DNA from 2 places in the Aeromonas sp. 130281 genome. Region 2 is predicted to be linked to the other one. Evidence: riboswitches for the same ligand, from Rfam matches in the RefSeq annotation. Region 2 holds a riboswitch; the other holds the start of a gene.
The links. A riboswitch is a leader RNA that binds a small molecule or an ion and turns the genes downstream of it on or off. The one in region 2 is predicted to bind thiamine pyrophosphate.
Positions count from the first base shown of each region.

Region 1: it holds a riboswitch for thiamine pyrophosphate, as region 2 does, so the genes downstream of both, thiB (thiamine ABC transporter substrate binding subunit) here and thiC (phosphomethylpyrimidine synthase ThiC) in region 2, are expected to answer to the same signal.

Region 1 covers NZ_JBWVQS010000002.1:3,411-14,979, forward strand. Annotated here, with positions in the region: gene AC1IN8_RS07015 (TSCPD domain-containing protein) at 1-477, shown strand, start outside; gene AC1IN8_RS07020 (PhoH family protein) at 698-2,068, shown strand; gene thiQ (thiamine ABC transporter ATP-binding protein) at 2,186-2,893, opposite strand; gene thiP (thiamine/thiamine pyrophosphate ABC transporter permease) at 2,963-4,591, opposite strand; gene thiB (thiamine ABC transporter substrate binding subunit) at 4,567-5,547, opposite strand; TPP riboswitch at 5,648-5,738, opposite strand; gene AC1IN8_RS07040 (PilZ domain-containing protein) at 5,830-6,120, shown strand; gene AC1IN8_RS07045 (transglutaminase-like domain-containing protein) at 6,225-7,151, opposite strand; partial or broken gene leuD (3-isopropylmalate dehydratase small subunit) at 7,325-7,456, opposite strand; gene leuD (3-isopropylmalate dehydratase small subunit) at 7,484-8,083, opposite strand; gene leuC (3-isopropylmalate dehydratase large subunit) at 8,191-9,588, opposite strand; gene leuB (3-isopropylmalate dehydrogenase) at 9,621-10,706, opposite strand; gene leuA (2-isopropylmalate synthase) at 10,851-11,569, opposite strand, start outside.
Region 2 covers NZ_JBWVQS010000003.1:89,745-101,313, forward strand. Annotated here, with positions in the region: gene metH (methionine synthase) at 1-1,224, shown strand, start outside; gene AC1IN8_RS10255 (hypothetical protein) at 1,264-1,680, shown strand; gene AC1IN8_RS10260 (Gfo/Idh/MocA family oxidoreductase) at 1,815-2,879, shown strand; gene rimK (30S ribosomal protein S6--L-glutamate ligase) at 2,993-3,889, shown strand; gene AC1IN8_RS10270 (sensor histidine kinase) at 4,020-5,249, opposite strand; gene AC1IN8_RS10275 (response regulator transcription factor) at 5,279-5,947, opposite strand; gene AC1IN8_RS10280 (hypothetical protein) at 6,038-6,454, shown strand; gene AC1IN8_RS10285 (hypothetical protein) at 6,540-7,010, shown strand; gene AC1IN8_RS10290 (aryl-sulfate sulfotransferase) at 7,047-8,585, opposite strand; TPP riboswitch at 8,673-8,786, shown strand; gene thiC (phosphomethylpyrimidine synthase ThiC) at 9,053-11,047, shown strand; gene thiE (thiamine phosphate synthase) at 11,044-11,569, shown strand, end outside.

The sequences.
Region 1 (11,569 bases), on a different contig from region 2:
CTCAACGAGGGCACGGTCCACGAGACGCGCCGTCCGTTCGAGATCTTCATCAACTCCAAGAGCCTGGAGCACTATCAGTGGATAGTGGCGCTGACCCGCATCATCTCGGCGGTGTTTCGCAAGGGCGGGGATGTCACCTTCCTGGTGGAGGAGCTGAGGTCCGTGTTCGATCCCAAGGGGGGCTACTGGAACAAGGGCAAGTATGTGCCGTCGCTCATCGCCGAAATTGGCAACGTGATCGAGACCCATCTCACCGAGATCGGCATGCTCAAGGCCACCGGGCTGGATGAGCATCAGCAGGCGTTTCTGGCCGAGAAACAGGCACAGATGCAGGCCGAACAGGAGGCTGACGCCCAGCAGTCAGGCAGCGGCTTCCCGGCCAGTGCTGCGCTCTGCTACAAGTGCCACACCAAGGCGCTGGTGCAGAAGGATGGTTGCATGACCTGCCTCAACTGCGGCGATTCCAAGTGTGGCTAATGGGGCCAACAGGGGCATAAATCAGCTTAAAAGACCGGCCTGTGGGCCGGTCTTTTTTATTGATTGCTTTATATACAGTCAGTTAGGACGGACAAGGGAAATGTTGCACACCGGTAAATTCGGGCGTAGCGTGAGGGGTAATAAAACTGTCACGGCCGTGTGGTTTCAATGACATCTGAGATTCACACACGTGGCACCTTCAGTGCCAAGGAGGATGCTTATGGACAACACGGACCGAAAGCTGTTTATCCTGGATACCAACGTTCTGCTTCACGAACCCCTCGCCATCTACTCCTTCAAAGAGCACGACGTGCTCATCCCCATGACGGTGCTCGAAGAGCTCGACAACATCAAGGATCGCCAGAAGGACGTCAGCCGTGATGCCCGCATCGCCATCCGAGCCCTGGAAGACGTGTTCCGCGATGCGACCCCGGAGCAGATAGTGCAAGGGGTGGCGCTGGCCGGCGAGGCGAGCGGTCGCATCTCCATCTTCAGCGATCACCATCTGCCCCAGGATGCCGAGGTGTTCACCGACAAGGAGGCGGACAACCGCATCATCAACGCGGCCCTCTACCTGCAAAAGCACGAGATGAAACGCCAGGTGGTGCTGGTGACCAAGGACATCAACATGCGCCTCAAGGCCAAGGGGGCGGGCCTTGCCCATGTGGAGGATTATCGCAGCGACCAGCTGATCGACGACATCCGACTGCTGGCCAAGGGCTTCCAGGTGGTGCCAGGCAGCTTCTGGGAGCGGGTCGGCGAGTGCGACAGCGAGACCCATGGCCGCGACACAGTCCACGTGATCGACTCGAACCTGCTGGAGGGGGTGCACGTCAACCAGTACCTGCTGGACGAGGAGAACTTCTTTGCAGCCAGGGTGCTGAGCCACGACGGCAACAAGATCCGCCTCAAGGATCTGGGCCGCGAGCGGCTGATGTCACGCAAGGCCTGGGGGGTGCATCCCAAGAACATCTATCAGGGCATGGCGCTGGACGCCCTGCTGGATCCGCACATCGATCTGGTGATCCTGACCGGCCCGGCGGGCTGCGGCAAGACCCTGCTCGCCATGGCGGCTGCCCTGGAGCTGGTGATCGAGAAGGGGATCTACGAGAAGGTGATCGTCACCCGCAACACCCCGGAAATTGCCGAGAGCATCGGCTTCCTGCCCGGCACCGAGGAGGAGAAGATGATGCCCTGGCTGGCGGCGGTGACCGACACCCTGGAGGTGCTGCACAAGCAGGACGAGAACATGAGCGGGTCCCTCAGCTACATCATGGAGAAGGCCAACATCCAGTTCAAATCGGTCAACTTCATGCGCGGGCGCAGCATCCAGAACACCTTCGTGCTGCTGGACGAGTGCCAGAACCTGACCGCCTCCCAGATCAAGACCATCATCACCCGCTGCGGCGAGGGGACCAAGATCGTCTGCTCCGGCAACCTGGCCCAGATAGACTCCAACTACCTGAGCCCGGTGACCTCGGGTCTGACCTACATAGTCGAGCGTTTCAAGGACTTCGACGGCAGTGCCAACATCTTCCTGAACGGGGTGGTGCGCAGCCGGCTGGCTTCGTTCGCCGAGGAAAATCTCTGATTCAACGCAATCTCTGCATGAGAAAGGGGAAGCCGGACGGCTTCCCCTTTTTTGATCCCGTCGCCGTCATTGCCCTTGTGTACGGCCAAGGTAATGCAGCAGCTTGTTGGCCATCCACTATGGAGATAGAGCGCGGCCAAGGTAGCGCAGCAGCCCGGGGTGTTCGCTGTCTTGCAGTATGTCGGGTTTGCCCTGCAGGGCGATGCGGCCCTCGTCCACGAACAGCACCTGATCGGCGATCAGTTGGGCATCTTCCGGGTTGTGGGACACCATGAGCACAGTGATGCCCTGCTCGCAGGCGAGGCGGGCCACCTCGGCCAGCATCTCCCGGCGCAGGGCGGGATCCAGGGCCGAGAAGGGCTCATCCAGCAGCAGCAGGGGTTTTCCCCGCACCAGGGCGCGGGCCAGCCCCACCCGCTGTTGCTGGCCGCCTGAGAGCTGCTCCGGCAGGCGGCTCAGCATGTCCCCAAGACCGACCCGCTCTGCCCCCTGTCTCACCTGCTCGCGCTGGGCCTCGCTCAGGCGCAGGCCAGGGTGCAGGCCGATGGCGATGTTGTCGAACACCGACAGATGCAGGAAGAGGTTGTGATCCTGAAACAGTGTGGTCACCGGCCGCTCGGCGGGACCGAGCGGCAGCAGATCGACGCCATCGAAACTGAGACGGCCGGACTCCACCGGCACGAAGCCGGCGATCATGCCGAGCAGGGTGGACTTGCCGGCACCGCTCGGCCCTATCAGGGCGGTGATTTCCCCCTTGGGCAGGGTGGCGCTGAAGCTGACGCGCCAGTCCGGGTAGCTGGTGACCAGTTCATCGATGTTCAGCATTTTTTCCTCTCAAAGAGTCCGTTCGACCAGCCAGAACAGCCGCAGAAACGGTAGCGCAGGGTTTGTACCTCAATGCTCGCCATTTTTTCCTCCAAGACCCCGCTCAACCAGCCAGAACAGGGAGAAACAGAGCGTGAGCAGCAGCAGAGCAGTGGCGGCAGCCTCGGTCAGCCGGTAGCTGCCGAGCTGCTGGTAGAGCAGCCAGGGCAAGGTGGTGAGGGCCTGGCTGCCGAACATGGCGATGGCGCCGAGATCCCCGAGGGACAATATCATGGAGAGCGCCATGGCGAGCGCCAGCGGGCGGCGCAGCAGGGGCCACTCCACCAGTCGCAGGCGATGCAGACCGCGTACCCCAAGGCTGTCCGCCAGCCGATCGTACTGGCGCACCACCAGCTGCATGGGGGCGCTGAGGGTACGCAGCACATAGGGCAGCGCCATCAGGGCGTTGACCAGCACCACCAGCCAGGGGCCCAGGGCAAAGACGTCGACAAAGGGCATGAACATGATGAAGAGCCCAGTACTCAGCACTACTGCCGGGATCATCAGGATCATGGAGCCGCTGGCCTCCCACAGGGCGGCGGCCCGCCGCTTGCGCCCGCGCACCCTCAGGTGGCGGCTGGTGAGCAGCAGACCGGCGCCGAGCAGGGTCGCCAGCGACCCGGCCGCCAGGGCGATGGCCAGGGACTGGCCGCCCGCCTGCCACAGCGCGGGGGATGCCAGCGCCGTCAGCAGGCCGGGGTTGAAACCGGCCACGACTATGGCCAGCAGGGGCGGCAGGAAGATGGCGAGCCCGGTGCAGAGCGCCACGGCATCCACCAGGCCTGTCCCCGGCTGATGGCGATCCGGCCTCAGGCAGGGGCGGCGGCTGGTGAGACGGCTGGCCGGGGTGGTCTGCAGTCTGTGTTGCAGCAGGAGCAGGGCGACGGTCAGCAGCAGCTGTACCAGCGCCAGTCCGCCCGCGGTGGCGAGATCGAAGTCAAAGCGAAGAGCCTGATAGACGGCCACTTCCAGGGTGGTGGACTTGGGACCGCCGCCCAGCGCCAGCACTGTGGTGAAGCTGGTGAAGCAGAGCATGAAGATGAGGCTGGCGAGCCCCGGCAGTATGCTGCGGATGAGCGGCCACTCCAGCAGCCGGAAGATGTGGGATGAGCGCATGCCGAGCTGGCTGGCGAGGCGCCAGGAGGTCTCGGGGACGCTCTCTATGCTCTGCAGTATGAGGCGCGCCGCCAACGGCATGTTGAAGAACACATGGGCCAGCAGTATGCCGAACAGGCCGTACAGGTAGTTGCCGGGATCCAGCCCCAGGCCGCGCAGCAGCTGTGGCAACCAGCCCTGGCGACCGTGCACCGCGACCATGCCGAAGATGGCGATGATGACGGGCAGCACCAGGGAGAGGCCGAACAGCTTGAGCAGCAGGGCCCTGCCGGGGAAGCGGCGCCGCGCCAGGGCTCTTGCCACCGGAATGGCTACACCTAAGCTCAGCAGGGTGGAGAGCAGGGCCTGCCCCAGGCTGAAGCCCAGCACATGGCGCAGATAGGGATCGGCCAGCAGGGTGCGGGGAGACAAGGTGCCCGCCTGCCACAGCAGGGCCGCGAGCGGCCCGAGGGACAACAGCAGGATCAGCAGGGTGGCCGCACTGCCCGGCAGCCACCAGAGGGGACGAGAGCCTGCGTTCACTGGGTGACGGCTTGCAGCCATTCGCGGATCCAGTTCTTGCGATTGGCGGCCACGTCATCAGAGGTGAAGCTCAGCGGCTTGGCGACCGTGATCATCTGCTCGAAGCCCTTGGGCAGCGGCTGGTCGATCACCGGGTACATCCAGTTGCCGGCAGGGATCTCCTGCTGGAAGGCGGGGCTGACCATGAACTGCAGGAACTGATCCGCCAGCTTGTCCTGGGCAGCGCTTTTCAGCTTGGCGGCCACTTCCACCTGACGGTAATGCCCCTCCGCGAAGGCGGCCGCCCGGTACTGGGGCTTGTTCTCGGCGATCAGGTGATAGGCGGGGGAGCTGGTATAGGAGAGCACCATATCCGCCTCGCCATCGAGGAACATGCCATAGGCCTCGGACCAGCCCTTGGTGACGGTGACCGTCTTTTTGGCCAGCTGTTCCCAGGCGGCGGGGGCCTGATCGCCATAGACAGATTTCATCCAGAGCATCAGCCCCTGGCCCGGGGTGGAGGTGCGGGGATCCTGATAGATCACCTTGAGATCCTGGCGTTCCACCAGCTCTTTCAGGCTCTTGGGGGGCTGCTCGAGTTTGTCCTTGTCATAGACGAAGGCGAAGTAGCCGTAGTCATAGGGGACGAAGGTGTCATCCTGCCAGCCACCCGGCACCTTGAGGGCGTCGAGTCTGGTGTGATGGGGGGCGAACAGACCGCTCTGCTTGGCCTCGCTGACCAGGGCATCGTCCAGCCCCAGCACCAGATCGGCCTTGCTGTGCTGGCCTTCCAGCCGCAGCCGGTTGAGGATGGCGACACCGTCTTCCAGGGCCACCAGATTGAGGGTACAGCCGCACTCCTTCTCGAAGGCCTGCTTGATCTTGGGACCCGGGCCCCATTCGGCGGCGAAGGAGCCGTAGGTGTAGACGGTGAGGGTGTCGGCGGCAAATGCCTGGGCAGAGAGCAGGCCGGTCGCGAGCAGCAGCAGGGTCTTCATCAATGGCACTCCTGTGGGTACTGAGGTGCCATGGGCAGCGGTCTGCTCATCAATGGCACCTCTCTTGTGGTGAGGGCCAGCGGATGAGGGCGCAAAAAACGCGCGCCATGCCTCAAATTCCTCCGCCAGCATTATCTGGATCAGGTTCACGGGTATAATCTCAGCGGTAAACCGCACCCCGTTTGAGCAACGAACCGCATTGTATTGACCTTCTTTGGGGGAGGCCAGCACTATGTTTCACGGGCCGCGCCGTGCGAGCCACCACCAAGGAGGATGCCCCCTGTGATCACCAGCACCAAGGAAAGACGTGCCTTCCAGCGCATGGTCATCAATGCCCCTGTCACCCTGTTCCAGCACCAGCAGGTGCTTGAGGGAGTCTGCCGGGATCTCAGCGCCAATGGCATGGGGGTCGAGGTGAACGAACACGGGTTTGATCTGGCCCAACCCATCCGGGTGAGCCTGGCCACCAGCAGCAACCTGCTGCCCCCCTTCGAGGCCCAGGCCCGCATAGTGCGGGTGCTGGAGGAGGAGGGCGGGCTCTTGCTGGCGCTGGAGTTCCTGCCTCTGACCTGAGTTCGCACGCCACCCTGTTCCATCGACCAGCCACCGGCTGGTCGATGCCTTTTCGGCCCGGGCCAACCTTGCCTTCCCGCCCGGATCGCCGCTCCGGGGGCGGCTCAGTTGCTGGCCAGCACGGGTTGGACGCTCAACTGCTTGCTGTCGACCAGCGTCTTGCTGGTGGGGGCGAGCTGGCCCATGGGAAGCTGGGCTGGGCCGGTCGGCTCCAGCAGCAGATAGGTTTCCCCTTGCCAGCTCAGGGTCGCCTGACCCGGGCCGGCCGGCAGCGCCACCCCCAGCAGGGCATGGCCCGGCACGAACACCATGGCCTGCTTCAGCTCGGGAAAGCGCTGGGCCAGCAGAGCCGCCATCAGGGTCACCTTGCTGTCGCAATCCCCCCGGTTCTGCTCCAGCACCTGGCGCGGGCTCAGAAAGCCCTTGCCCGAGCGCCCCGACTGGCTGTCGAGCAGCTGATAGGGGATGGCCTGGATGAAGTCGAGCATATGGGCCACCGTCTTCTGGCGCGCCTCTGTCTCCGTGGCGCCCTCCTGCTTGAGCTGCTCGGCCAGAGGCGCCAGTTCGGCACGGCTCTCCAGGGCGATGCGCACATGATCCTGCTTGATGGCGGGGGCGCCGTCGGGCGGGGTGAAGGGCTGGAAGTAGTGCTGCTTGAGCCACTCGGCCTCCAGCCTGGCCTGCTCCGGCTTGACCCATAGCGAGGCTTCCCTGGCCTTGTCGGCGTTGCGGCTCTTGAGGCTGAGGGCGAGGCTGGGGCGAGAGAGGGAGAACTGCACCTCAGGGAATTCAAGCTCCGCCTGCCGCAGCAAGCTCTGCAGCACCTCCTCCTGCATCCTGGCCGGGCGATAGGCGATGAGCGGCGGCAGCTTGCCCGCCTCCAGCCGGTAGCTGAGTTGCTGGGCCTTGCCATCCCTGTCCTGCCAGCCGACGTTGAGCTGGCCGCCGTTGCTGTTGAAATAGGTCTGCCCGCCCAGGGCCGGGAGGCTGAGCAGCAGGCAGAGCAGTGAAAGAGCGCCCCTTGCGGACATAGGTGTCTCCTGTCGGACATGCAGAGGTTGCGGGCCTTGTACAGCGACCCGACAATAAAACAGGGAGCCTCGGCTCCCTGTTGATTCTACTCGCTTTCTTGTCGCAGGCTCGTCAAATCCAGCTCGGCTGCCTTGGGTTGTCTCGAAGGCGCAGATACAGGTTTTGAGTGTACTTAAATCCAGCTCGGCTGCTTCGCTTCGAAGGCGCTGATGGCGGCCTCGTGCTGCAGGGTCAGGCCGATGGCATCCAGCCCGTTGAGCAGGCAGCAGATAGATGGGGGGCGGAACTCGTCGATGTGGAAATCTCATCGAACCCGCCCTCATATATCGGTTTAAATCCAGCTCGGCTGCTTCGCCTCAAAGGCGCTAATGGCGGCTTCGTGCTGCAGGGTCAGGCCGATGGCATCCAGCCCGTTGAGCAGGCAGTAGCGGCGGAACTCGTCGATCTCGAAGCCAAACGTGAGCGCGCCGGCGCGCACCTGGTTCGCCTCCAGATCCACGTCGATCTCGATACCCGGCTGGGCGGCAACCAGTTGGAACAGGGCCTCGACCTCTTCTTCTTTCAGGCGTACCGGCACCATGCCGTTGTTGATGGCGTTGCCGTAGAAGATGTCGGCAAAGCTCGGGGCAATGATGGTCTTGAAGCCGTAGTCCGCCAGCGCCCAGGGGGCGTGCTCGCGGCTAGAGCCGCAGCCGAAGTTCTCCCGGGCCAGCAGTATGCTGGCACCGGCGAATTGCGGCTGGTTCAGCACGAACTCGGGGTTGGGCTGCTCCCCGGCATCGTCAAGGAAGCGCCAGTCGTGGAACAGGTGCTTGCCAAAACCGATGCGGTTCACCTTCTGCAAAAACTGCTTCGGAATGATGGCGTCGGTATCGACGTTGGCGCTGTCGAGGGGAACGACGATCCCTTTGTGTTGCTTGAAGCCTGTCATCTTGTTCTCCTCGTAATTACAGCGCGCGAATATCGGCGAAGATGATGTCGGTGACGGCGAAGGGCCGTCCGCGTTGTTTGAAACCTGTCATCATGTTTTCCCTGTCGTTACAGCGCACGAATATCGGCGAAGCGGCCGGTGACGGCGGCGGCGGCGGCCATGGCCGGGCTCACCAGGTGGGTGCGGCCGGCACGGCCCTGGCGCCCCTCGAAGTTGCGGTTGCTGGTGGAGGCGCAGCGCTCTCCCGGTTGCAGCCGGTCGTTGTTCATGGCCAGACACATGGAGCAGCCGGGCAGACGCCACTCAAAACCCGCCTCGAGGAAGATCTTGTCCAGCCCCTCGGCCTCGGCCTGGGCCTTCACCTGCTCGGAGCCTGGCACCACCAGGGCCTGTACCCCGGCGGCCACCTTGCGGCCACGGGCGATGGCGGCGGCGGCGCGCAGATCCTCGATGCGGCTGTTGGTGCAGGAGCCGATAAACACCTTGTCGATGGTGACGTCACAGAGCTTCTGGCCCGGTTGCAAGTCCATGTAGGCAAGCGCCTTGCGGGCGGACTGCTGCTCCATCAGATCGCTGAAGGATTCCGGCGCCGGAATGGGTTCATTGACGGCGATCACCTGGCCCGGGTTGGTGCCCCAGGTCACCTGAGGGGCGATGGCGGCGGCGTCCAGCACCACTTCGGCATCGAAGGTCGCGCCCTCGTCGCTGTTGAGGGTTTGCCAATGGGCGATGGCCTGCTCCAGCGCCTCGCCGGTGGGGGCGAATACCTTGCCGCGGATGTAGTCGATGGTGGTCTGATCCGGGGCTATCATTCCCGCCTTGGCGCCGAGCTCGATGGCCATGTTGCACACCGTCATGCGCCCTTCCATGGAGAGACCCCTGATGGCATCGCCTGCGAACTCCACCACGTAACCGGTACCGCCGGCAGCGCCGACCTTGCCTATGATGGCCAGCACCACGTCTTTCGCGCTGATGCCTTCGGCCAGCTTGCCGTTGACCGAAATGCGCATGGTCTTGGCCCGGCCCTGCTTCAGGGTCTGGGTCGCCATCACGTGTTCCACTTCGGAAGTGCCGATGCCGAACGCGAGCGACCCGAAGGCGCCGTGAGTGGCGGTGTGGGAGTCGCCGCAGACTATGGTAGTGCCGGGCAATGTGATGCCGAGCTCGGGGCCCATCACGTGGACTATGCCCTGGTATTTGTGGTTCAGATCGTAGAGACGGACCCCGAACTCCTTGCAGTTGGCTGCCAGGGTCTCCATCTGGATGCGGGCCATCTCGCCGGAGGCGGCGATGTCCTTGGTGGTGGTGGAGACGTTGTGATCCATGGTGGCCCAGGTCAGATCCGGGCGGCGCAGCGGGCGCTTCATGGCGCGCAGGCCGTCGAACGCCTGGGGGCTGGTCACTTCGTGCACCAGATGGCGGTCGATGTAGATGAGGGGGGTTTCCCCTTCCACTTCCCGGACCACGTGGGCGTCGAACACTTTCTGATAGAGGGTCTTGGACATTGCTCTGTATTCCTTGTTATGTGCTGCGTGGCTCAGATCCGTGCGGCTATCTGGCTGCCCATCTCGGCGGTGCTCTGCACCGGGTGCTGTGCGTTACCCTGATGCAGATCGGCGGTGAAGTAACCCTCGGCCAGAGCCTGGGCCACGGCCTGCTCTATGGCCTGGGCTGCGGCTTCCTGGCCCAGGCTGTAGCGCAGCATCAGGGCGGCGGAGAGGATCTGGGCGATGGGGTTCGCAATGCCCTTGCCGGCGATGTCCGGGGCCGAGCCACCGGCCGGCTCGAACAGACCGAAGCCGGATTCGTTCAGGCTGGCGGAGGGGAGCAGCCCCATGGAGCCGGTGATCATGGCGCACTCGTCGGAGAGGATGTCGCCGAACAGGTTGGAGCAGAGCAGCACGTCGAACTGGGACGGATCCTTGATGAGCTGCATGGTGGCGTTGTCGATGTACATATGGTTCAGTTCGACGTCGGGATAATCCTTGGCGACTTGCGTTACCACCTCGCGCCACAGGATGGAGGAGGCGAGCACGTTGGCCTTGTCGATGGAAGTCACTTTGCTGCGGCGCACACGGGCCGATTCGAACGCTATCTTGGCGATGCGCTCGATCTCGAAGCGGTGATACACCTCGGTGTCGAATGCTTTCTCGTTCGCACCTTCTCCTTCGCGCCCCTTGGGCTGGCCGAAGTAGATGCCACCGGTCAGCTCCCGCACGCAGGCGATGTCGAAGCCGCGATCCGAGATGTCGGCACGCAGGGGGGAGAACTGTTCCAGGCCGGTGTAGATGCGGGCCGGGCGCAGGTTGCAGAACAGCTTGAAGTGGGCGCGCAGGGGCAGCAGGGCGCCGCGCTCCGGCTGATCGTTCGGTGGCAGGTGCTCCCACTTGGGGCCACCGACCGAGCCGAACAGCACGGCATCGGCCGCTTCGCAGCCCGCTATGGTGCTTCGGGGCAGCGGGGTGCCGTGGTTGTCGATGGCGATGCCACCCACGTCGTGGCGATCATAGTCGAGGGAGAAGCCGAATTTGGTCTGCACCTTTTCCAGTACCTTGATGGCCTCGGCCATCACTTCCGGGCCAATGCCGTCCCCCGGCAATACTGCGATCCGATAACTGCTCATACTCTCTCCGTCCTGATGTTGTCTTGAGTTCCATCTGCCCAGTGACCCGATACTGCGATCCTATACCTGTTCAGATTGTCTCCGTCCTGATGTTGTCTTGAGTTCCATCTGCCCAGCGGCCCGATATTGCGAGCCTATGCCTGTTCAGACGGTTTCCGATTTGATGTTGTTATTGCGTTCCATCTGCTCGGCGACCTGATCGGCACGCCAGATGCTGTTGATGACATGGACCAGGGCCTGGGCCGAGGATTCGATGATGTCGGTGGCCAGCCCCATGCCATGGAATTTGCGACCCTTGTATTCGGCGACTATGTCGACTTGGCCGAGGGCATTCTTGCCTTCCCCCTTGCCCTTGAGCTCGTACTTGTCGATGCGGATCTCGTAGCCGGTGATACGGTTGATGCACTGGTAGACAGCATCCACAGGGCCGTTGCCGGTGGCCGCTTCGCAGATCAGATCCTGACCCACCTTGAGCTTGACCGAGGCGGTGGCCAGCACAGAGCTGCCGCTCTGCACCCCGAGGTACTCCAGCTTGAAGTGCTCGGGCTCCTCGTGGATCTGGCTGAAGAAGGCCAGTGCCTCGAGATCGTAATCGAACACCTGCCCCTTCTTGTCGGCCAGGACCAGGAACTTGCCGTAGAGGTGGTCGAGATCGTAGCTGCTCTCGGCGTAGCCCATGCTCTCCATGCGGTGCTTGATGACGTGGCGGCCGGAGCGGGAGGTCATGTTGAGGTTGTTCTGGGTGAGGCCGATGCTCTCGGGAGTGATGATCTCGTAGGTGTTCTTGGCCTTGAGCACGCCGTCCTGATGAATGCCGGAGCTGTGGGAGAAGGCGTTGGCCCCGACGATGGCCTTGTTCGGCT
Region 2 (11,569 bases):
GCGAAGGAGATGGAGCGCCAGGGCTTCAAGCTGCCGCTCTTGATCGGCGGTGCCACCACCTCCAAGGCCCACACCGCGGTGAAGATAGAGCAGAACTACTCCGAACCCGTGGTCTATGTGTCGAACGCCTCCCGCGCCGTCGGGGTGGCCCAGAGCCTGCTGAACCCCGAGCTCAAGCCCGCCTTCGTCGCCCGCATCGACAAGGAGTACGAGATAGCGCGGGATCAGCATGCCCGCAAGCAGCCACGCTCCAAGCCGGTCTCCCTGGCCCATGCCCGCGCCAACCGCCATCAGCTGGACTGGGTCGGCTATGAGCCCCCTGCGCCCCGGGAGCCCGGCGTGCAGACCTTCGAGAACGTGCCCGTCTCTGTGTTGCGCCCCTACATCGACTGGACGCCCTTCTTCCTGAGCTGGGAGCTGGCGGGCAAGTATCCCCGCATCCTCGAAGACGAGATCATCGGCGAAGAGGCGACCAAGCTGTTTGCCGATGCCAACGCCATGCTGGATCGGCTGGAAAAGGATCAGAGCGTGCGCTGCGCCGGCATCATAGGCCTGTTCCCCGCCAACGCCGTGGGGGACAGCATAGAGGTCTATACCGACGAGTCGCGCAGCGAAGTGAAAAAAGTGTTGCACCATTTGCGCCAGCAGAGCGAGAAGCAGGGCTTCCCGAACTACTGTCTGGCGGACTATGTGGCCCCCAAGGAGAGTGGCAAGCCCGACTGGATCGGCGCCTTCGCGGTGACCGGCGGCATCGGCGAGGAGGCCATAGCGCAAGCCTACAAGGCGGATCACGACGACTACAACGCCATCCTGATCCAGGCGGTGTGCGACCGTCTCGCCGAGGCGTTCGCCGAGTACCTGCACGAGCAGGTGCGAAAGCGGCACTGGGGTTATGCCCCGGACGAGGCCCTCAGCAACGAGGAGCTGATCCGCGAGAACTATCAGGGCATTCGCCCGGCGCCCGGCTACCCGGCCTGCCCGGAGCACACCGAGAAGGGCAGCATCTGGGAGCTGCTGGATGTGGAGCAGGCCATCGGCATGAAGCTCACCGAGTCCTACGCCATGTGGCCTGGGGCGGCGGTGTCCGGCTGGTACTTCTCCCACCCCGAGAGCAAGTACTTCGCGGTGGCGCAGATCCAGCCCGATCAGGTGGAAGACTATGCCCAGCGCAAGGGCATGACGCTGGTGGAGGCCGAGCGCTGGCTGGGACCTAACCTGCATTGATCAGGTGGAATGCCATAGTGCAAGTGGCTAGGAGGGAAAATGGACAAGGCAAGAGATGGCGAGATATGGCCGGATGAGGTGTTGATTGCCCGCTGTCTGGCCGAGGCGGATGACGAGGGGTTTATCGACTTCAAGGTCTTCTGCCGGGCGCTGGACGTGTCGGCCTCTGCGTTGGCCGGTTTCTTTCATGAGCGCGATCGTTTCTATGACTCGTCGGAAATGGTTGCCCTGCGTGACGGGTTGAACTTCAGGGTGGAGTGGCGTGAACGCAAGCGGCGGGACGGCACCTCCCACGAGCCCGCCCGATTCGTGGTGAAGCGGGCGCAGATCCACCGGGATCATCTCGCGTGCTTTTTGCAACGGTCGGAGCGATATATCACTCAGACAAGGGTAGATTTTGATCGGGCATTGCTGCGCTGGCGACTGGAGCAAAACGGGGCCGGCCCCCTCCATTGAATCTGCTTCCCCTTTTTATTGATATGAAGGTGATGCCTGCTCTGGGCGTGTCACCTTGCTTGTGCCAGCTGGCGTGACCTGGCCACCCGGTTGGCCCATTCACGGGTCTATGGCCCAGTGGGGATGAAGTCGTTATGAAGATTGGATTTGTCGGCCTGGGGGCCGTGGCGGAGACCGCCTATCTGCCGGCATTGCGGGCCCTGGCGCCGGAGATGGCGATCTGGGGATTCGACCCCGCCCGCAGCCTGCCGGGAGTGGACTCGCTGCCGACCCTGGCAGCCCTGCTGGCCTTGCCGCTGGACCGGCTGGTCATCGCCACTCCCTCCCTGCTGCATCTGCCAGTGCTGGAGCAGGCGCTGGCAAGCTCCATCCCCTTGATCCTGGTGGAGAAGCCTGTGGTGGCGACCCTGGCCCAGCGCACTCGCCTGCAGGCCCTGCTGGCGGATCCCGAGGTCGCCGCCCGGGTGCTGGCGCTGGATCACTGGATGGCCCGCAACGCCGTCCAGCGGCTGCTGAGTGGCGGGCTGGGGGATGAGTGGCGACCGCAAGCCGGGCAGACTGGCCCCATTTCGTCCGTCACCCTGGCCGATGTGGCCTCGGTGGAGGGCTTCCTGCTGGAGCCCTGCGGCCTCGACGAGCAGGGGCATCCCTATGCCCTCAACTTCGCCACCGGCGAGCCGGATCGGCGGATCCTGCGTCACCCCGACGGGGTGATCCTCGACATCGGCACCCATCTGCTGGCGATGATCCGCGAGCTGCTGGTGGCCCTCGGCGGGGATGACTGCCTGCATCTGGTCGCGGACGGGGTCTGCGATCGGCTTGGCCAGCCCATCCGGCGCGGGGATCTGGAGACCGCCGAGGGGCGCGCCTGTCTGCGCGGCGAGGCGGCCGGGGTACCCCTGACCCTCTGGCTCGACAAGTACGCCGGTCCCGGGGTGGAGAAGAAGGGGCTGTGCCTGCATCTCAGGGATGGGCGGCGCATCGAGCTGCTTCGCAGCGGCAATCTGGAGTGGCTGCACCATCACGACGCCGACGGGATGCGGGGCTGGCAACATGAGGGGCCACTCTATCGCGACTGCATAGCCCAAACCCTGCTGGCCCCTGTGCCGCTGGGCGGCTGGGCCGGGACCACTGCACGCCGGTTGCAGGAGGTGGTGCTGCTGCTGAGCCTGCAGCAGGGGTTGCGTGGCCCGCATTGAATCTGGTTCTGCGGTTCTTGCAGAACGCCGAATGGTGAGGGGAAAGGATTGGCGTTGCCAGTCGTTCATGGCACCTTATACTCTCCAGTCCGATTATCAGGTCTGTCATTTCCATGAATATTGCCATTTTATCCCGCGAGCCCAACAACTACTCCACCCGCCGTCTGGTCGAGGTGGCGCAGGCGCGCGGGCATCAGGTCGAGGTGCTCGACACCCTGCGCTGCTACATGAACATCGCCTCCCACAGCCCCTCCATCCACTACGAAGGACGGGAACTGGAGAGCTATGACGCCGTGATCCCGCGCATCGGTGCCAGCATCACCTTCTATGGCACCGCCGTGCTGCGCCAGTTCGAGATGATGAATACCATGGCCCTCAACAGCTCGGTGGCCATCAGCCGCTCCCGGGACAAGTTGCGCGCCATGCAGCTGCTCTCCCGTCACGGCATAGGCCTGCCCATCACCGGCTATGCCCACAGCACCCACGACGTGCCCGACCTCATCACCATGGTCGGCGGGGCGCCCCTGGTGGTGAAGCTGCTGGAGGGGACCCAGGGGATCGGCGTGGTGCTGTGCGAGACCCAGAAGGCGGCCGAGAGCGTGATCGAGGCCTTCATCCAGACCAACAACAACATCCTGGTGCAGGAGTATATCCGCGAGGCCAACGGCGCCGACATTCGCTGCGTGGTGGTGGGCGGCAAGGTGGTGGCGGCCATGCGTCGTCAGGCCCAGCCGGGGGAGTTTCGCTCCAACCTGCACCGTGGCGGCGAGGCGTCGGCCATCAAGATCACCCCGGAAGAGCGGGCGACCGCGGTGCAGGCCGCCAAGATCATGGGGCTGGACGTGGCCGGGGTGGACATCCTGCGCAGTGCCCGCGGCCCCCTGGTGCTGGAGGTGAACTCCTCCCCCGGCCTGCAAGGGGTGGAAGCCGCCTCCGGCAAGGATGTGGCGGGCAAGATCATCGATTTTCTGGAGCTCAAGGCGAGTCGCAAGCACAAGCCGGCGGAGTGAGTCCCGGACGAGAGTCAGACAGGTAAAAACAGGGCGCCCTCGGGTGCCTTGTTGCTATCTGGTCGGGTGGGCGGCGGGCTTGCCGGGGTCTCCCTTCTCCCCTTGCGGGAGAAGGGCCGGGGATGAGGGGCTATGCCTTCGCGGGTCCGGCGGTGATCATCGCCAGCCTGGCGCTGAAGATCCCATCCTCCAGCCGGGTCTCAATCTGCCAGCCCAGCTTCTCGCAGATGCGCTGGATGATGGTGAGGCCGCAGCCGTAGCCCAGGATCTGATCCGGCGCCGCCGCCGTCGGGTTGCTGATGGTGAGCACCTGACCCTGAAGCGCGATCTCGATGTGACCCTCGGCGTAGCTCAGGGCATTCTTCAGCAGGTTGCCGAGCGCAATGGCGAGCAATGAGAGGGGGGCCTGCACCTCGCTCTGCTCGTCCAGATTGAGGCGGATGTCCAGGTTCTCGCGCTGCAGCAAGGGGGCGAGGCGCGCCAGCTCCCGCTGGATCAGCGGTGCCACCCATTGCGGGGGGCGCTCGACCGCCTCCTTGCGCCCCAGCAGCAGGAAGGTCTCGGTGAGCAGGGCCATCTCGTCGCTGGCGGCGCGAATGCGGCTGGCGGCCCGGGCGGCGGGGGCGGGCAGGTCGCTCACCTTGCCGAGCAGGGCGGCCGAGCCCTGGATCACCATGTTGGGGGTGCGCAGCTCATGGCTGGCGAAGCGGCTGAACTCCTGCTCCCGGGCGAACACGGCGGCCACCTCGTGCTTGCCCGCCAGCAGCGCCAGCTCGATCTCCCGCAGCTCCTGCCAGGGGGCGTCCGGCACGAAGTCGACCTGATCCGGGGTGAGGTGGGCGACGCGCTGACGCAGCCTGTCCAGGGGCCGGGTGATGTGGCGCACCAGCCAGATGCCGAACGCTATGCAGCCGAGCAGCAGGGCCAGCCCGATCAGCCGGGTGACCAGGTGCAGCCTGTCTTCGTAAGGATCCAGGTAGTCGTCGGCGTCGTCGTTGAACACCAGATAGAGCAGGCCCTGGCCAGAGGGGTGGGCGCGCACCAGGAAGTGTTTGTCCTCCTCCCCCAGCTGGTGCTCGAAGAAGCCAGGGGTCTGGTAGGGTTTCAGCCAGGCCGGCAGGCGTCCCGCCTCCGTCCAGTAGCTTGAGAACTGGCGCGGGCTGGGGGCGGGGGCCGCCTGGCCGAGCCGCAGCCAGTCATCGTTGTAGCGAGTGACCTCGGCCTCCAGCCAGTGGCGCAGGCTGAGCTCCTCCATCTTGTTCTCGGCCACCACCATCAGCAGGCTCAGGATCAGCAGCAGCAGCAAGCCGGCACCGCCCAACGCCAGGATCAGGCGCTGGCGCAGGCTCGGCAGGCTCAAGGCTTGCTGGCTTGGGGGGGCAGGGGGGGTCATGGTTTGACCAGCCGGTAGCCCTGGCCGTGCACTGTCTCCAGCATGGGGCTGGGGAAGGGCTTGTCCAGGGCGTTGCGCAGGGCATAGATGTGGCTGCGCAGGGCGTCGGAGTCGGGCTCCTCATCGCCCCAGACGGTGTCGAGCACCTCCTGGCGCGTCACCAGCTGGGGGGCCCGTTTCACCAGCAGGGTGAGGATCTGGAACGGGATCTTGCCGAGCTTGAGCTCCACTCCAGCGCGGGTGGCGCGGCCCGCGGCGGGATCCACCTCCAGCTCGCCGAACGCCAGCGCCCCCATGTCGCTGCGGGGGCCGCGCAGGGCCAGGGCCTGCAACCGCACCTCCAGCTCCTCCATGGCGAACGGTTTGACCAGGTAGTCATCGCCCCCCGCCTTGAAGCCTGCCAGCTTGTCCTCCAGGCTGTCGCGGGCGGTGAGAAAGAGCACAGGGGTGGCGATGCCGTCCGAGCGCAACCGCTCGACGGTGCGCAGGCCGTCGAGGCGCGGCATCATGACGTCCATGATGATGACGTCGAAACGCTGCTCGGCCAGCAGCTGCAGGGCGGCCTGGCCGTGATAGGCACAGTCCACCCTGTGCCCGGCCAGCTCCAGATAATCCATGACGGTCTCAGCCACCTGGGGACTGTCTTCCACCACCAGTATTTTCATGCTCTGATCTCCTGGTTTGGGCCGAGATTTCACGGCCATTTCACACCGGATGAGACATCCTGTGTGCCAGTGTAACCCCGAGGATCCCCGATGAAGAAGTCTCTCTGCGCCCTCTGGCTATTGATTTTATTGCCCTTTGGACTGGTGCAGGCGGCCGAGTTCAAGCTGACCGGCCGCACCAGCTGGCAGCTGGGCCAGTTGATGGTCAACGGTATTCCCTTCGTGATCGATGATCAGACCCGCTTCAAGGATGGGCTGGACGAAGACGATCTCGGCGGCACCTGGGTCGATCTGGAAGGGGTGATCGAGGGGGACAGGCGGCTGGTCCGCGAGGTGGAGCCGCTGGAGGAAAAGCACGAGATGGAGCTGGAAGGGCCTGTGGCTCAGGGGCGGATCTGGGGTTATGTCACCTCGGACGACAGCCTGGCCCCCTTCGAGGGGCGCTGGCTGGAGCTGGAGTGCCGCTTCGACGGCATGCGTCTGAGCCGCTGCCGGGAGGACGACTGAGCCGCAGCACCAACCGACCGGAAAAATTGCCCGTCCAGGCCCATAGTTAAACCTCCTTGCCGGGTTGACCATGGGCCTGCTTGCTATGACCAGAACCGCCTTGTTCCTGTTGCTCTCCTTTCACGTCCTTGCCGACGAGCCCGAACTCTGGCTGGTGGAGCTGGAGCACAACGACGGTATCCGCCTGCAGTTCCAGGGGGCCGAGCTCGAGCTCGGCAGCGCCACCCTGGTGGGGGCGGCGCAGTTTGACGATCTCAGGCCCGGCATGCACCTCGCCATCCAGAGCCGGTACGGCGTGGCCGAGCAGATCCGGGTGCTCGCCACGGCGCCGGATCCGGCCCAGAGCAGCCAGTGGCTGCGGGCGGAGGACAGGCTGGTCGCCACCGCAGGAGAGAGCCTGCTGCTGCAGCAGCTGGGTGTGCTGGTGTTTGATGCCGGTACCCGCTGGGTGAACGGCAGCCGCGCCGATCTGCAACCGGGTCGCAGACTGGTGCTGAGCCGGGATGATGAGGGCCGTCTGACCGAGATCCTGATCCCCAACCCGGAAGATGAATGAAGAAATAGCGCCACAAGGTGGCGCTATTTCTGTCGCTTATTGGAAGTGTATGTTCTCGAGAGGGATCTGGATGGCGTTCCAGGAGGTGGCGCAGGGGGTCGGGCTTGGGTAGGTAAACTCGAACAGTTTCTGTTTATCCTTGTTTATCCCCTGAATGATGACACGGGTTCTATTGTCGGCTGCCGCATAGTTGATCAGAAAGTCCCCTTGGGCAGATAGCTGGTCCTGATAGATACTCGAGCAGATATCCGAATAAATACCATCGTCAAAACTCCAAATCATCTGGCCAGTTTTGTTCTGACTATCAATATCAAAGATGGCTGTCTGGCTGGTTGCGAGGTCGATGCCAGCAGGGGTGCCAGAGGGATGATTGAAACTCTTCAGACCGTTGTTGAACAGCATCAATTTCCCTTCTTTGGTGATAGATACAGCATGCTGCCCTATAGGCACTTGCCCCGAGGAGAGTGACAAGGCCAACTTTTGTAGAGAAGGGTAGGAGTACCAATGCTTGGTCTCGTCCCCCAGCAACCAGATGATCTTCCCTGTGTTGTAATCCAGTTTTACCACGAAGTTTTCACGGCTGGAGACCAGCAAGGTGTCATCGGCAGGATCATAGGTGGCTGCGTTCATGTGGAACCAGTCCACACCATTTCTGACAAAGTTGCTGGGATCATCCCCTTCCTGCACCATATATTCAGAGAATATCTTACCGAGGTCCCACTCTTTAATCACATTGCCTGACTCGTCTATCTCACTTAAAAATGACTCTATTTTTAACGCACCATCAGTTGTGCCATCGAGCTCAATCAATATACCTTTTTTGCCCGGGTCTATATTATGGTGAAAATATGCATCACTTCCCATTTTTGTGTCATTGATGACAGTGGAGTCAGTTTTTCCATAAAGTGAAATTATATCTATGGCGGCCCCGCCAGATCCCATCACTGGACGTCCAGTAATAAACATATTGTTCATAAATATCGATGCCATGGAATCTCTCTTTGTTTCCGCATCCCACCTAACTTCACCATCAATATCCATGACAATGGGATTCTTTAATCTACTTTTCAAATAAAAATAGCTATAGCTCGGTGTGGCAATTGGCTTGATGCTGATGCCAACGTTGTCATAAATACCTGCACTATCAACATAGGTGGCCGCGGGGACCATCTTCTGAAATGAGTAGATGCTGTCATCGATATATTGAATGTCTATTGTGAGTTCATTCAGATAGTCGCTGTAGAGGCCAAATATTGGAACTTGGACTCTGTTATTTGTAGAGTCAAATAGTCCATTGTTGGACAGATAGCTCCAATCATATGTGGCGGAGACAGGCTTGGCAAAATTGCCATCTTTTGTTTTTATACGGAAGGATATGTTTTTTATTTTGCCAGTATCCAGTCCATTCATATTTAATGCCGAAATAAACACTGACGTATGCTGATCATCTTCAATAACCTGTGTCGCAGGGTCATAAGCAGATTGCTCGGCCAGAGTCTTGCTGTCATTGCTACTGTCGCATCCATATAAGCCGAAGCAGCACATGCCAAGAATAAGTGTCTTTTTGTGGTTCATAATAAACATCATCCCTATGTTAATGAACAAGATTCATTGTAGTGAAAAAATCATGGTTGAGTTAAAAGATAGGCCGTATATACTGGCGCCATCTTGTCGGAGTGCTGACCGTCGAACGACGCAAAGCTGAGACCGTTAATTCGGGATCCGTGGAACCTGATCAGGTTAAGACCTGCGAAGGGAAACAAGGGTAACTTGCGAGTTGCCGCGCCGGGGGAGTAGCCACTTCCCCCTTGCCTTGAGGGGAGCCCAGGGCAAGAACAGGCGCACAGGAGGGAGGTCGTCCCGCCGCTTGCCCGTCAGGGCGGCGAATGTTCCCCGCAAGGGGGCGGGACGGCAGAGCAGGGATGATCCATCCTGCGCTCGCTCCCTCTTGAGAGCGCACCCAGATTGCAAGTTCATCACTTCTCCTCGAACTCCAGACAAGCAAACACCCATAACTTCAACCAGTTAATGTGAGTTTTGCTATGTCTACCTCTTCTGAAAACAGCAAGTCCGTGCCCGCCAGCCGCCGGGAGCAGCGCTCCAGTGCCCAGGCCTTTATCGACAACCTCAAGGGCATGGCCCATCCCAACTCCAGACGCATCTTCATTCAGGGTTCCCGTCCCGACATCCGGGTGGGGCTGCGGGAGATAGTCCTGGCCGACACCCTCGTCGGCGGCAGCAAGGAGGACCCCCAGTTCGAGCCGAATGATCCCGTGCCCGTCTACGACACCTCGGGGGCCTATGGGGACGAGCGTGCCGAGATAGACGTGCGCCGCGGTCTGCCGCGCCTGCGTGAGGCCTGGGTGCTGGAGCGTGGCGACACCGAAGCCCTGGATGATCTCAGCTCCGCCTTCACCCAGGAGCGGCTGGCGGACGAGGGGCTGGATCACCTGCGATTCGAGCATCTGCCCAAACCGCGCCGCGCCAAGGCGGGCAAATGGGTGACCCAGCTGCACTATGCCCGTCAGGGAATGGTCACCCCGGAGATGGAGTTCATCGCCATTCGCGAGAACATGGGGCGCGAGCGGGTGCGCTCCGAGCTGCTGCTGCGCCAGCATCCGGGTCAGGGCTTCGGCGCCCGCCTGCCCGAGAACATCACCCCCGAATTCGTGCGCAACGAGGTGGCCGCCGGCCGCGCCATCATCCCCAGCAACATCAACCACCCGGAAGCGGAGCCCATGATCATCGGCCGCAACTTCCTGGTGAAGATCAACGCCAACATAGGCAACTCGGCGGTCACCTCCAGCATCGAGGAGGAGGTGGAGAAGCTGGTGTGGTCCACCCGCTGGGGCGCCGACACCGTCATGGATCTCTCCACCGGCCGCTACATCCACGAGACCCGGGAGTGGATACTGCGCAACAGCCCTGTGCCCATCGGCACAGTGCCCATCTACCAGGCGCTGGAGAAGACCAACGGCATTGCCGAGGATCTCACCTGGGAGCTGTTCCGCGACACCCTGCTGGAACAGGCCGAGCAGGGGGTGGACTACTTCACCATCCACGCCGGCGTGCTGCTGCGCTACGTGCCCATGACCGCCAAGCGCCTCACCGGTATCGTCTCCCGTGGCGGCAGCATCATGGCCAAGTGGTGCCTGTCCCACCACAAGGAGAACTTCCTCTACCAGCATTTCCGCGAGATCTGCGAGATCTGCGCCGCCTATGACGTGGCCCTGTCGCTGGGCGATGGTCTGCGCCCGGGTTCCGTCTATGACGCCAACGACGAGGCCCAGTTCGCCGAGTTGCGCACCCTGGGCGAGCTCACCAAGATTGCCTGGGAGTACGATGTCCAGGTGATGATAGAGGGGCCGGGTCACGTCCCCATGCACATGATTGAGCGCAACATGACGGAGCAGCTGGAGCACTGCCACGAGGCGCCCTTTTACACGCTCGGCCCGCTCACCACCGATATCGCGCCGGGTTACGATCACTTTACCTCCGGCATAGGCGCCGCCATGATCGGCTGGTATGGCTGCGCCATGCTCTGCTATGTCACCCCCAAGGAGCACCTGGGGCTGCCGAACAAGGAGGACGTGAAGCAGGGGCTCATCACCTACAAGATCGCCGCCCACGCCGCGGATCTTGCCAAGGGGCACCCGGGCGCCCAGATCCGCGACAACGCCATGTCCAAGGCGCGCTTCGAGTTCCGCTGGGAGGATCAGTTCAACCTGGCGCTGGATCCCGAGACTGCTCGCGCCTACCACGACGAGACCCTGCCCCAGGAGTCCGGCAAGGTGGCCCACTTCTGCTCCATGTGCGGCCCCAAGTTCTGCTCCATGAAGATCACCCAGGACGTGCGCGACTACGCCGCCAAGCTGGAAGCGGTCGAGGTGAAACTGGTGGGCATGGATGGCCAGCAGGAGCGGGTGGTGGCCGAGGTGGAGAGCGGCATGCACCGCATGGCAGAGACCTTCAAGGAGAAGGGGGGCGAGCTCTATCATCAGGCGGCGGCCCTCAAAGAGGAGCGGGAAGAAGCATGAGCAGCAAGCCCATCGTCTGGACCATAGCCGGTTCAGATTCCGGGGGCGGTGCCGGCATCCAGGCCGATCTGCATACCATGCACGCCCTCGGGGTGCACGGCTGCTCCGTCATCTCCGCCATTACCGCCCAGAATTCGGTGGCGGTGAAGATGGTGGATCCGGTGCTGATGCAGACCTTCTGCGCCCAGATCGACGCCCTCGGCGTCGATCTGCCCCCGGCCGCCATCAAGATCGGTCTGCTGCCGACCCGGCTCCATGTGGAGGTGCTGGCCCGGCGGCTCGATACGATAAGCGCCCCCTTCGTGGTCTATGATCCCGTGGCCATCGCCAGCACAGGCACCCCCATGGCGGAGCCCAACATGCTGGCGGCGGTGCGCGAGCACCTGCTGCCACGCCTCTCCTTGATCACCCCCAACGGCCCCGAGCTGGAGGCCCTGACCGGCATTCCGGCGACCACCCCCGCCCTGGTAAGGGCGGGCGCGGCCAGGCTGCGGGAGCTCGGTGCCCGCGCCGTGCTGGTCA